Streptomyces venezuelae: one gene and its partners. The protein of the gene in region 1 interacts with the protein of each later gene in a pairwise test. Links are inferred from orthologs where the notes say so. Each region holds a gene or a part of one and is shown in the gene's direction. Other genes may lie near its edges.

Region 1 (5,963 bases):
CCGAGCCACGGGTCGGCGTGGGCCTGGAGCGCGCGCTGCGAGATGACCGTGCGGTGGCCCTCGTGCTGGAAGTAGCCACGGACCGCCGGGTCCGTGATGTGACGCGAGACGGCGGGGGTCTGCGCCTGCTTGAGGTAGATCACGACGTCGTTCTCCAGGGCGTCGCTGTTGCCCTCCAGGAGGATGTTGTACGACGGGAGGCCCGCGGAGCCGATGCCGATGCCGCGACGGCCCACGACGTCCTTCACGCGGTACGAGTCGGGGCGGGTCAGCGAGGACTCCGGCAGCGTCTCCAGATAGCCGTCGAACGCGGCGAGGACCTTGTACCGCGTGGCGGCGTCGAGCTCGATGGAGCCGCCGCCGGCCGCGAAGCGGCGCTCGAAGTCGCGGATCTCGGTCATCGAGTCGAGCAGCCCGAAGCGGGTCAGGGACCGGGCGTCGCGCAGCGCGTCCAGGAGCGGGCCCTGGGCGGTGTCCAGGGTGAAGGGCGGCACCTCGTCGCTCTTGGCGCCCGTCGCCAGGTCGTGGATCCGCTCGCGGTACGCCGCCGCGTACGTCCGCACGAGGTCGGTGATCTGGTCGTCGCCGAGCGCCTTCGAGTACCCGATGAGGGCCACGGAGGCCGCGAAGCGCTTCAGGTCCCAGGTGAAGGGCCCCACGTACGCCTCGTCGAAGTCGTTCACGTTGAAGATCAGGCGGCCCTGCGCGTCCATGTACGTGCCGAAGTTCTCGGCGTGCAGGTCGCCGTGGATCCACACCCGGCCCGTGCGGTCGTCGAGGTACGGCCCGCCGTGCTGCTCGCGCTCCAGGTCGCCGTAGAACAGACAGGCCGTGCCGCGGTAGAACGCGAAGGCGGAGGAGGCCATCTTCCGGAACTTGACCCGGAACGCGGCGGGGTCCGCGGCGAGCAGCTCGCCGAACGCGGTGTCGAAGACGGTGAGGATCTCCTCGCCGCGCTGCTCAGCCGTGGGCTGCGGGACCGACATCGCTGGGTGCCTCCTGGTACGGGGGTGGTGCGTGACATGGGGGCGGACATTCCGCCCACGGGAACAGGGGGATCTTCCGCCCCTCGGGACAGGTGTTCCGTCCCTTCCAACGCTCGACCGTACCCCCGAGTGCCCGTCGGCTGTCGGCGCTCCGGATTAGACTTCCACGCTGTCCCCCCAGACTGCCCGCAGCCTGTCACCCCTCGTTCGCCGGAGGCCTTCCACCGTGACCAAGCCGCCCTTCACGCACCTGCACGTGCACACCCAGTACTCGCTGCTTGACGGTGCCGCGCGGCTCAAGGACATGTTCAACGCGGCCAATGAGATGGGCATGACGCACATCGCCATGTCCGACCACGGCAACCTGCACGGTGCGTACGACTTCTTCCACTCGGCGCAGAAGGCGGGCGTCACGCCGATCATCGGCATCGAGGCGTACGTGGCGCCGGAGTCGCGCCGCAACAAGCGGAAGATCCAGTGGGGCCAGCCGCACCAGAAGCGCGACGACGTGTCCGGTTCGGGTGGTTACACGCACAAAACGATCTGGGCGGCGAACAAGACGGGCCTGCACAACCTCTTCCGGCTCTCCTCGGACGCCTACGCGGAGGGCTGGCTGCAGAAGTGGCCCCGCATGGACAAGGAGACCATCTCCCAGTGGTCGGAGGGGCTGATCGCCTCCACCGGCTGCCCCTCGGGCGAGCTGCAGACGCGGCTGCGGCTCGGCCAGTTCGACGAGGCGGTGCAGGCGGCCTCGGACTACCAGGACATCTTCGGCAAGGACCGGTACTTCCTGGAGCTGATGGACCACGGCATCGACATCGAGCGCCGGGTCCGCGACGACCTGCTGCGGGTCGGCAAGAAGCTCGGCATCCCGCCCCTGGTGACGAACGACTCGCACTACACGTACGCGCACGAGTCCGTAGCGCACGACGCGCTGCTCTGCATCCAGACCGGCAAGAACCTCTCGGACCCGGACCGCTTCCGCTTCGACGGGACGGGCTACTACCTGAAGTCCACGGACGAGATGTACGCCATCGACTCCTCGGACGCGTGGCAGGAGGGCTGCCGCAACACGCTCCTGGTGGCCGAGCAGATCGACACCACGGGCATGTTCGAGAAGCGCGACCTGATGCCGAAGTTCGACATCCCGGAGGGCTTCACCGAGGTCACCTGGTTCCAGGAGGAGGTCCGCCGCGGCATGGAGCGCCGCTACCCGGGCGGTGTCCCCGAGGACCGGCAGAAGCAGGCCGAGTACGAGATGGACATCATCATCCAGATGGGGTTCCCGGGGTACTTCCTGGTCGTCGCCGACTTCATCATGTGGGCCAAGAACAACGGCATCGCGGTCGGCCCCGGCCGAGGCTCCGCGGCCGGCTCGATCGTGGCGTACGCGATGGGCATCACCGACCTCGACCCGATCACGCACGGACTGATCTTCGAGCGGTTCCTCAACCCCGAGCGCGTCTCCATGCCCGATGTCGACATCGACTTCGACGAGCGCAGGCGCGTCGAGGTGATCAGGTACGTGACGGAGAAATACGGCGCCGACAAGGTCGCCATGATCGGCACGTACGGCAAGATCAAGGCGAAGAACGCGATCAAGGACTCCGCGCGCGTGCTCGGATATCCGTACGCGATGGGCGACCGCCTCACCAAGGCGATGCCCGCCGACGTCCTCGGCAAGGGCATCGACCTCTCCGGCATCACCGACCCCAAGCACCCGCGCTACAGCGAAGCGGGCGAGATCCGGGGGATGTACGAGAACGAGCCGGACGTCAAGAAGGTCATCGACACCGCGAAGGGCGTCGAGGGCCTGGTCCGGCAGATGGGCGTGCACGCGGCCGGCGTGATCATGTCCAGCGAGCCGATCGTCGACCACGCCCCGCTCTGGACCCGGCACACCGACGGCGTGACGATCACGCAGTGGGACTACCCCCAGTGCGAGTCGCTCGGCCTGCTCAAGATGGACTTCCTGGGCCTGCGCAACCTCACCATCATGGACGACGCCGTCAAGATGGTCCGGGCGGGCAAGGGCATCGACCTGGAGATGCTCTCCCTCCCGCTCGACGACCCGAAGACCTTCGAGCTGCTCTGCCGCGGTGAGACGCTCGGCGTCTTCCAGTTCGACGGCGGCCCGATGCGCTCGCTGCTTCGCCAGATGCAGCCCGACAACTTCGAGGACATCTCCGCCGTCTCGGCCCTGTACCGGCCGGGCCCGATGGGCATGAACTCGCACATCAACTACGCCGAGCGCAAGAACGGCCGCCAGGAGATCACGCCGATCCACCCGGAGCTCGAAGAGCCCCTGAAGGAGACGCTCGGCCTCACCTACGGCCTCATCGTGTACCAGGAGCAGGTGCAGAAGGCCGCGCAGATCGTCGCCGGGTACTCGCTCGGCGAAGCCGACATCCTGCGCCGCGTGATGGGCAAGAAGAAGCCCGAGGAGCTGGAGAAGAACTTCGTCCTCTTCCAGGCGGGCGCCCGGAAGAACGGCTACTCGGACGAGGCGATCCAGGCCCTGTGGGACGTCCTGGTCCCGTTCGCCGGGTACGCGTTCAACAAGGCGCACTCCTCCGCGTACGGCCTCGTCACCTACTGGACCGCCTACCTGAAGGCGAACTACCCGGCCGAGTACATGGCCGCGCTGCTCACCTCGGTGAAGGACGACAAGGACAAGTCGGCCGTCTATCTGAACGAGTGCCGCCGCATGGGCATCAAGGTGCTCCCGCCGAACGTGAACGAATCGGTGCACAACTTCGCCGCCCAGGGCGACGACACGATCCTGTTCGGTCTGGAGGCCGTCAGGAACGTCGGTTCGAACGTGGTGGAGTCGATCATCCGGTCGCGCAAGGCGAAGGGGAAGTTCACCTCCTTCCCCGACTACCTGGACAAGGTCGAGGCCACCGCCTGCAACAAGCGCACCACGGAGTCGCTGATCAAGGCGGGCGCCTTCGACACGATGGGGCACACCCGCAAGGGCCTCACGGCGCAGTACGAGCCGATGATCGACAACGTGGTCGCGGTCAAGCGCAAGGAGGCCGAGGGCCAGTTCGACCTCTTCGGGGGGATGGGCGAGGAGTCCGGCGGCGACGAGCCGGGCTTCGGCCTCGACGTGGAGTTCTCCGAGGACGAGTGGGAGAAGACCTACCTGCTCGCCCAGGAGCGCGAGATGCTCGGCCTGTACGTCTCCGACCACCCGCTCTTCGGTCTGGAGCACGTGCTCTCCGACAAGGCGGACGCGGGCATCGGGCAGCTCACCGGCGGTGACTTCTCCGACGGGTCGGTCGTGACCATCGGCGGCATCATCTCGGGCCTGCAGCGCAAGATGACCAAGCAGGGCAACGCCTGGGCCATCGCCACCGTCGAGGACCTCGCGGGCTCCATCGAGTGCATGTTCTTCCCGGCCACCTACCAGCTGGTGTCGACGCAACTCGTCGAGGACGCCGTGGTGTTCGTCAAGGGCCGCCTCGACAAGCGCGAGGACGTGCCGCGGCTCGTCGCGATGGAGATGCAGGTCCCCGACCTGTCGAACGCGGGCACCAACGCGCCCGTGATCATCACGATCCCGACGGTCAAGGTGAGCCCGCCGATGATCACCCGCCTCGGCGAGGTCCTCAGCCACCACCGCGGCAACAGCGAGGTCCGGATCAAGCTGCAAGGAGCGCAGAAGACCACCGTGCTGCGGCTCGACCGGCACCGCGTGAAGCCGGACCCGGCGCTCTTCGGCGACCTGAAGGTGCTGCTCGGCCCGTCCTGCCTGGCCGGCTGATCCCGCACCGGCTCACCGGCCGACGGACGCCATGAGGGGCGACACCCGGAACGGGTGCGCCCCTCACGCGTGCCATGTGTGCCTGGGTGCGGGTCAGTTGTGACCGAAGCGTCGCTGGTGCTTACGGGCAACATCGGCAGGGCTTCCCTGGGCCTGCGACTGCAGCGGGGACTGGGCCTCCGTCGCGGTCGACTTGGCCTGCTCCTGTGCCTGCTCGGCCTGCGAGGAGCGGTTCTGCTCGCCGCCCTGCTTGCGGTTCTTGTTCTTGGCCATAGTGATCTTCCTCCTGAGGGGGATCTGGGGGCCAGGACGCGACCAGATTCACATATGGCGGCAAAGTGTGCATTTCGGAGAATTACCGTGCGTAATAAGGCCAGTCGGGGAGCGATCCGCGGAAGCGCCACGCCGAAGATCGAGTTCCGGCCGTTAACCTCCGCCGGGTCGGGCAGACTCGAAGGGAACCCGACGCGGACCCGCACCCCTGATTCGTCGGCCGGACAGGGTGTCTTCGTGGGCCTACGAGGGAACGTCCAGAGACCTCCAGGCGCGTAGCACCGTCCTGGAACCTCCAGGCACGTCAGGGAACCTCCAGGGAAAGAGGGTGGACCGCGTGGATCGCTGCATCGTCCTGGTGGACGCCGGTTATCTGCTGGGTGCCGCCGCGAGTCTCCTCGCCGGCGAACCGTCCAGGTCCCGGATCACCGTCGATCACTCCGCCCTCATCCAGGGCCTGCGCGAGCGCGCGGAAGCCGACACCGAGCGCCCCCTCCTGCGCATCTACTGGTTCGACGGCGCCCCCGACCGCGTCCCCCAGCCAGAACACCGCAGGCTGCGCGTCATGCCGCGCGTCACCGTCCGCCTGGGCGCCCTGACGCGCAGCGACGGCCGGTGGGCGCAGAAGGGCGTCGACGCCGCCATGCACGCCGAACTGACCGAGCTGGCCCGCAACCGCGCCTGCTCCGACGTCGTGCTCGTCACCGGCGACGGCGACCTGCTGCCCGGCATGATGGCCGCCAAGGAACACGGCGTCGCCGTCCACCTGTGGGCCGTACAGGCCGCCGACGGCGACTACAACCAGTCCGAGGACCTGGTCGCCGAGGCCGACGAGCGGCGCGTCCTCGACCGCGCCTGGATCACCAAGGCCGTCCGCCCCAAGGAGCTCACCGGCATCTGCGCGCCCCCGCCCGTGCCGCGCCCCGAGATCGCCG
Region 2 (2,710 bases), 2.8 Mb from region 1 along the record:
CGGCCAAGGTGACGCCGCCGCCGGCCAAGGACACCTTCGACATGATGAAGATGTTCGAGGAGCTCGGAAAGCTCGGCGAGGACGGCAAGGGCGCCGGTTCGGACAGCGCCTTCTGACCGGATTTGCTTGACGCGACCCCGTTCGCGTACTCTTCCACAGAAGCCAAAGACCGCTGGTCGTTGCCGTGTTCTCGCTAGAGGGTGCGGTGGCCGAAGGATCCGCTGAAACGGCGGACGACCCGCGCAGGTGACTGTGGATGTGCTCCTGGATCGTATGCGATTCGGTTGAGCTCACGCCCCGTGCGCCTGCGCCGGGGCGTTTCGTTTTGTCGGCCCCTTCTGAGCGGTCCTCATCACCCGGAAGGAGGCCGACGCTCTATGCCGACGCCCGACAAGGCTGCCGCGGTAGCCGAGCTCACGGACAAGTTCCGCAGCTCGAACGCCGCCGTGCTGACCGAGTACCGGGGTCTCACCGTGGCCCAGCTCAAGCAGCTGCGCCGTTCGCTCGGTGAGAACTCCGAGTACGCCGTGGTGAAGAACACGCTGACCAAGATCGCGGCCAACGAGGCCGGGATCAACACGCTGGACGACCTGTTCACGGGTCCGACGGCGGTCGCCTTCGTCACCGGTGACCCGGTGGAGTCGGCGAAGGGTCTTCGTGACTTCGCCAAGGAGAACCCGAACCTCGTCATCAAGGGCGGTGTCCTTGACGGCAAGGCGCTGTCCGCCGACGAGTTCAAGAAGCTCGCGGACCTCGAGTCCCGCGAGGTTCTGCTCGCCAAGCTGGCGGGCGCCATGAAGGGCAAGCAGTCGCAGGCTGCCGCGCTCTTCCAGGCGCTTCCCTCGAAGTTCGTCCGCACCGCGGAGGCGCTTCGTGCCAAGAAGGCCGAGCAGGGCGGTGCCGAGTAATTCGGCTCGCACATTGACCGCCGCCTGAGGCGACGGTCACCGCGGGCCCAACGTACGCCCGCCTTCATATACACCCGGCACCAGCCGAATTAGTGGAAGGATCGCCCATCATGGCGAAGCTCAGCCAGGAAGACCTGCTTGCCCAGTTCGAGGAGCTCACGCTCATCGAGCTCGCCGAGTTCGTGAAGGCCTTCGAGGAGAAGTTCGACGTCACCGCCGCCGCTCCGGTCGCCGTTGCCGCTGGTGGCGCCGCTGCCGCCCCGGCCGAGGCCGAGGCCGAGCAGGACGAGTTCGACGTCATCCTCACGGGCGCCGGCGAGAAGAAGATCCAGGTCATCAAGGTCGTGCGTGAGCTGACCTCCCTGGGCCTGAAGGAGGCCAAGGACCTCGTCGACGGCACCCCGAAGCCGGTCCTCGAGAAGGTCGCCAAGGACGCCGCGGAGAAGGCCGCCGAGGCCCTCAAGGGCGCCGGCGCCTCCGTCGAGGTCAAGTGACCTCACGAGTCGTCTGACTCTCTTTCCCGTCCGTACGGCTGAGGCTGTAACGCACGGGTCGCCAAAGGCGATCACCCATGTGGGTGGTCGCCTTTCGGCGTTCACCGGCGTCCCGCGGAGGGTGCCTTGCGATGTCGGTCCCGGCGAGTATGGTGATCTTCGTCGTGCCTCGGGACGGCCCGTGACGGTGACGATCTCTGAGTGATGTCGGGGCTGGGGGGCCTTGACGAACCGCACGCAGCGCGCAATTCTCAGGACGCGTCGTCACAACGATCCGGATCCGAGGCATGGATCGGCGGCGAAGAGGGCAGTATCGATGTGCATCGAGGGCGTGGCTTGCAGCAGGGGTTGAGAACAACGAGGGTCTTCAAAAACCCGCACTGGACATCAGTGGGCCGAGTGGCTACACTGACCCTTTGCGCTGCCTGTTAGCTGCCTCCTGCCCGTCACCAGGGGCATGCCCATGCTTGAGCACTGTGGATCCGAACCTCCCTGACCTGGGATGTCCGTCTCTGTGTCCAGCCTGGGACCGGTACGCGCGTAGTGAGTCCGAGCCCTCGGAAGGACCCCCTCTTGGCCGCCTCGCGCACTGCCTCGACCGCGAATACGAACAACGGCGCCAGCACCGCCCCGCTGCGCATCTCCTTTGCAAAGATCAAGGAGCCCCTCGAGGTTCCGAACCTTCTTGCGCTGCAGACCGAGAGCTTTGACTGGCTGCTCGGCAATGACGCGTGGAAGGCTCGTGTCGAGGCGGCTCTGGAAAGCGGACAGGACGTCCCCACCAAGTCCGGTCTGGAGGAGATCTTCGAGGAGATCTCCCCGATCGAGGACTTCTCCGGGTCGATGTCCCTGACGTTCCGCGACCACCGTTTCGAGCCTCCGAAGAACTCGATCGACGAGTGCAAGGAGCGCGACTTCACGTTCGCCGCCCCGCTCTTCGTCACCGCCGAGTTCACCAACAACGAGACCGGCGAGATCAAGTCTCAGACGGTCTTCATGGGCGACTTCCCGCTCATGACGAACAAGGGCACCTTCGTCATCAACGGCACCGAGCGTGTCGTTGTGTCGCAGCTGGTCCGTTCGCCCGGTGTGTACTTCGATTCCTCCATCGACAAGACGTCCGACAAGGACATCTTCTCCGCCAAGATCATCCCGTCCCGGGGTGCCTGGCTGGAGATGGAGATCGACAAGCGCGACATGGTCGGTGTCCGCATCGACCGCAAGCGCAAGCAGTCGGTCACCGTTCTGCTCAAGGCTCTCGGTTGGACGACCGAGCAGATCCTCGAGGAGTTCGGCGAGTACGAGTCC
Region 3 (3,029 bases), 1.9 Mb from region 1 along the record:
GGCCTTCTGCCGGCGGAGGATACGAGATTCGAACTCGTGAGGGGTTGCCCCCAACACGCTTTCCAAGCGTGCGCCCTAGGCCACTAGGCGAATCCTCCGCCGCAAACAATACAAGACGTTGGGCAGTGCTCGCGAACACGATCCACTCGCGGGACTCCCGAGGGAGTCTCGAGGGGGTCACGGGGGCTGAACCGTTCCTCCCGGCGTCGCTTCCACGCCCCGGGATCCGCTACTGTGGGGGCCAGCCCCTCACGTGGCGCTATCTGACTGAACTCCCCCAGGGCCGGAAGGCAGCAAGGGTAGGTCGGCTCTGGCGGGTGCGTGGGGGGCGCTTTGCGTTCCGGTGCGGTCCGCGTTGTCGGTGGTCGCCTATAACCTCGTATGCGTGTCGTCTCTCGCCTTGTACCGCCGCTATCGCCCGGAGTCGTTCGCCGAGGTCATCGGGCAGGAGCATGTGACCGACCCGCTGCAGCAGGCGCTGCGGAACAACCGGGTCAACCATGCCTACCTGTTCAGTGGCCCGCGCGGCTGCGGCAAGACGACGAGCGCGCGCATCCTGGCCCGCTGCCTCAACTGTGAGCAAGGTCCCACTCCCACGCCCTGCGGCGAGTGCCAGTCCTGCCGCGACCTGGCGCGGAACGGGCCGGGTTCCATCGACGTCATCGAGATCGACGCCGCTTCGCACGGTGGTGTGGACGACGCGCGTGACCTGCGCGAGAAGGCTTTCTTCGGTCCCGCATCCAGCCGGTACAAGATCTACATCATCGACGAGGCCCACATGGTCACCTCGGCGGGCTTCAACGCCCTCCTGAAGGTGGTCGAGGAGCCCCCGGAGCACCTCAAGTTCATCTTCGCGACGACCGAGCCCGAGAAGGTCATCGGCACGATCCGGTCGCGCACCCACCACTACCCGTTCCGGCTCGTGCCCCCCGGCACCCTCCGCGACTACCTCGCCGAGGTCTGCGGCCGCGAGGACATGGCCGTCGAGGACGGGGTTTTCCCGCTGGTCGTGCGGGCCGGTGCCGGATCCGTGCGTGACTCCATGTCCGTCATGGACCAGCTCCTCGCCGGCGCTCGCGAGGACGGTGTGACGTATGCCATGGCGACGTCCCTCCTCGGGTACACGGACGGCTCGCTGCTCGACTCCGTCATCGAGGCCTTCGCCTCCGGAGACGGCGCCGCGGCCTTCGAGGTCGTGGACCGCGTCATCGAGGGCGGCAACGACCCGCGCCGCTTCGTCGCCGACCTCCTGGAGCGGCTGCGGGACCTCGTGATCCTCGCCGCCGTGCCGGACGCCGCCGAGAAGGGGCTCATCGACGCCCCCGCCGACGTCGTGGAGCGCATGCAGGCGCAGGCCGGTGTCTTCGGCGGCGCCGAGCTCAGCCGTGCGGCCGACCTCGTGAACGAGGGCCTGACCGAGATGCGGGGCGCCACCTCGCCGCGCCTCCAGCTGGAGCTGATCTGTGCCCGCGTGCTGCTCCCCGCGGCCTACGACGACGAGCGCTCCGTCATGGCCCGGCTCGAGCGCCTGGAGCGCGGCGGGAACTTCGTGCCCGGTGGGCAGGGGCCCGGCCCCTCCATGGGGTACGTTCCCGGGCCCGAGGCTCATGCGGGCGTGCAGCAGCCCGGGGCGGCCATGCCGCCTGTGGGCCCTGCGGGTGGTTCCGCGCCTGCCCCGCAGGGGCCGCCGGTGCCTCCGGGCGGCGGGCCCGCGGCTGCGCGGGCGGCCGTGCGGGGCGCAGGCGGAGCGCCTGAGGCGGCCCCGTCGGCGGTTCCTGCCGCGGCCCCGGCTCCGCAGGCGAGTGCTCCGCCGCCCGCGGCGACGCCCCCTGCCGCTCCTGCTGCTCCGGCCCCCGCTGCTGAACCCACGGGTGAGCGTCGGCCCGGGGGCTGGCCCACGGCTTCGGCTCCCGCCGCCCAGACGTCGTCCACGCCCCGCCCGGGCGGATGGCCGACGGCTGCGTCCGCGGGCAGTGCCTCACCGGCCGCCTCCGCCCCGGCCCCGCAGGCTGCTGCCGCTCCGGCCGCCGCCCCCCAGCCCTCGCAGGCCGCCGCACCGATGGCGTCGGCACCCGCGGGCGGGCCCGACCCGCGTTCCCTCTGGCCGAACATCCTGGAAGCGGTGAAGAACCGCCGCCGTTTCACGTGGATCCTGCTCAGCCAGAACGCCCAGGTGGCGGGGTTCGACGGGACGACCCTGCAGATCGGCTTCGTCAACGCGGGCGCGCGGGACAACTTCGCGAGCAGCGGCAGTGAGGACGTGCTGCGGCAGGCGCTGTCCGAGCAGTTCGGGGTGCAGTGGAAGGTCGAGGCGATCGTCGACCCGTCCGGCGGCTCGGCGCCTCCGCCTGCGGCCGGCAACTTCGGCGGCGGTGGTGTGCCGTCGGGAGCGGGGAGCTTCGGCGGTGGCGCCCCCCAGCCTCCGCGCGCTGCCGCGCCCCAGCAACAGGCCCCCTCCCCGGCGGCTCCGGCCCCGTACTCTCCGCCCGCTCCGGCCCCGGAGCCGACTCCGGCTCCCGCTCCGGTCGCGGCCCCGCCCCGGGAGCACATCTCGCCCGAGGACGACATTCCCGAGGACGACGACCCGGACCTGGTCGAGTCGGCCCTGTCGGGCCACGACCTGATCGTGCGCGAGCTGGGCGCGACGGTGGTCGACGAATACCCGAACGAATAACCGCGCCGCCGCGCCGCCGCGCCGCCGCGCCGCCGCGCCGCCGCGCCGCCGCGAAGCGGCGGGGTGGTCCGGAGCGGGCCCGCATCCGAAGGGCACCGAACGCGCCGGGAACTGGAGGAACGTACAGGAGGGGGCAGCGCGTCCAGTGGGTGGCCCGTACGAAACGGGAAGGCGTGCGCGGGCTACCCTGACCCCGTGAAGGTCCTCGTCATCGGCAGTGGTGCCCGCGAACACGCCCTGTGCCGCTCTCTGTCCCTCGACCCCGACGTCTCCGAGCTGCACTGCGCCCCCGGCAACGCCGGCATCGCAGCAGTGGCCGAGCTGCACACCGTCGACGCCCTCGACGGCGCCGCCG

The links. The genes of interacting proteins can lie anywhere in the genome.
Region 2: the proteins of dnaE (region 1) and rplL interact in binary tests that used the Escherichia coli proteins (3 or more experiments, as listed by UniProt). The link is inferred for Streptomyces venezuelae from one-to-one orthologs.
Region 3: the proteins of dnaE (region 1) and DEJ47_RS18285 interact in binary tests that used the Escherichia coli proteins (3 or more experiments, as listed by UniProt). The link is inferred for Streptomyces venezuelae from one-to-one orthologs.

What each region holds. Positions count from the first base shown.
Region 1 is NZ_CP029193.1:2,017,570-2,023,532, reverse strand. Bases 881-4,955 are described here. They hold dnaE (DNA polymerase III subunit alpha), read left to right. Parts: upstream 881-1,212; coding sequence 1,213-4,755; downstream 4,756-4,955. Other genes in these bases: DEJ47_RS09380 (hypothetical protein), read right to left, coding at 4,849-4,955; DEJ47_RS09390 (DUF2252 domain-containing protein), read right to left, coding at 881-986. Also shown: more of DEJ47_RS09390, read right to left, coding at 1-880; more of DEJ47_RS09380, read right to left, coding at 4,956-5,028; DEJ47_RS09375 (NYN domain-containing protein), read left to right, coding at 5,366-5,963. UniProt on the Escherichia coli protein: DNA polymerase III is a complex, multichain enzyme responsible for most of the replicative synthesis in bacteria. This DNA polymerase also exhibits 3' to 5' exonuclease activity. The alpha chain is the DNA polymerase catalytic subunit.
Region 2 is NZ_CP029193.1:4,849,053-4,851,762, forward strand. It holds rplL (50S ribosomal protein L7/L12), read left to right. Parts: upstream 1-1,018; coding sequence 1,019-1,402; downstream 1,403-2,710. Other genes in the region: DEJ47_RS22520 (hypothetical protein), read left to right, coding at 1-116; rplJ (50S ribosomal protein L10), read left to right, coding at 378-908; rpoB (DNA-directed RNA polymerase subunit beta), read left to right, coding at 1,976-2,710. UniProt on the Escherichia coli protein: The binding site for several of the GTPase factors involved in protein synthesis (IF-2, EF-Tu, EF-G and RF3). Is thus essential for accurate translation.
Region 3 is NZ_CP029193.1:3,961,450-3,964,478, reverse strand. It holds DEJ47_RS18285 (DNA polymerase III subunit gamma and tau), read left to right. Parts: upstream 1-385; coding sequence 386-2,674; downstream 2,675-3,029. Other genes in the region: purD (phosphoribosylamine--glycine ligase), read left to right, coding at 2,870-3,029. UniProt on the Escherichia coli protein: Part of the beta sliding clamp loading complex, which hydrolyzes ATP to load the beta clamp onto primed DNA to form the DNA replication pre-initiation complex.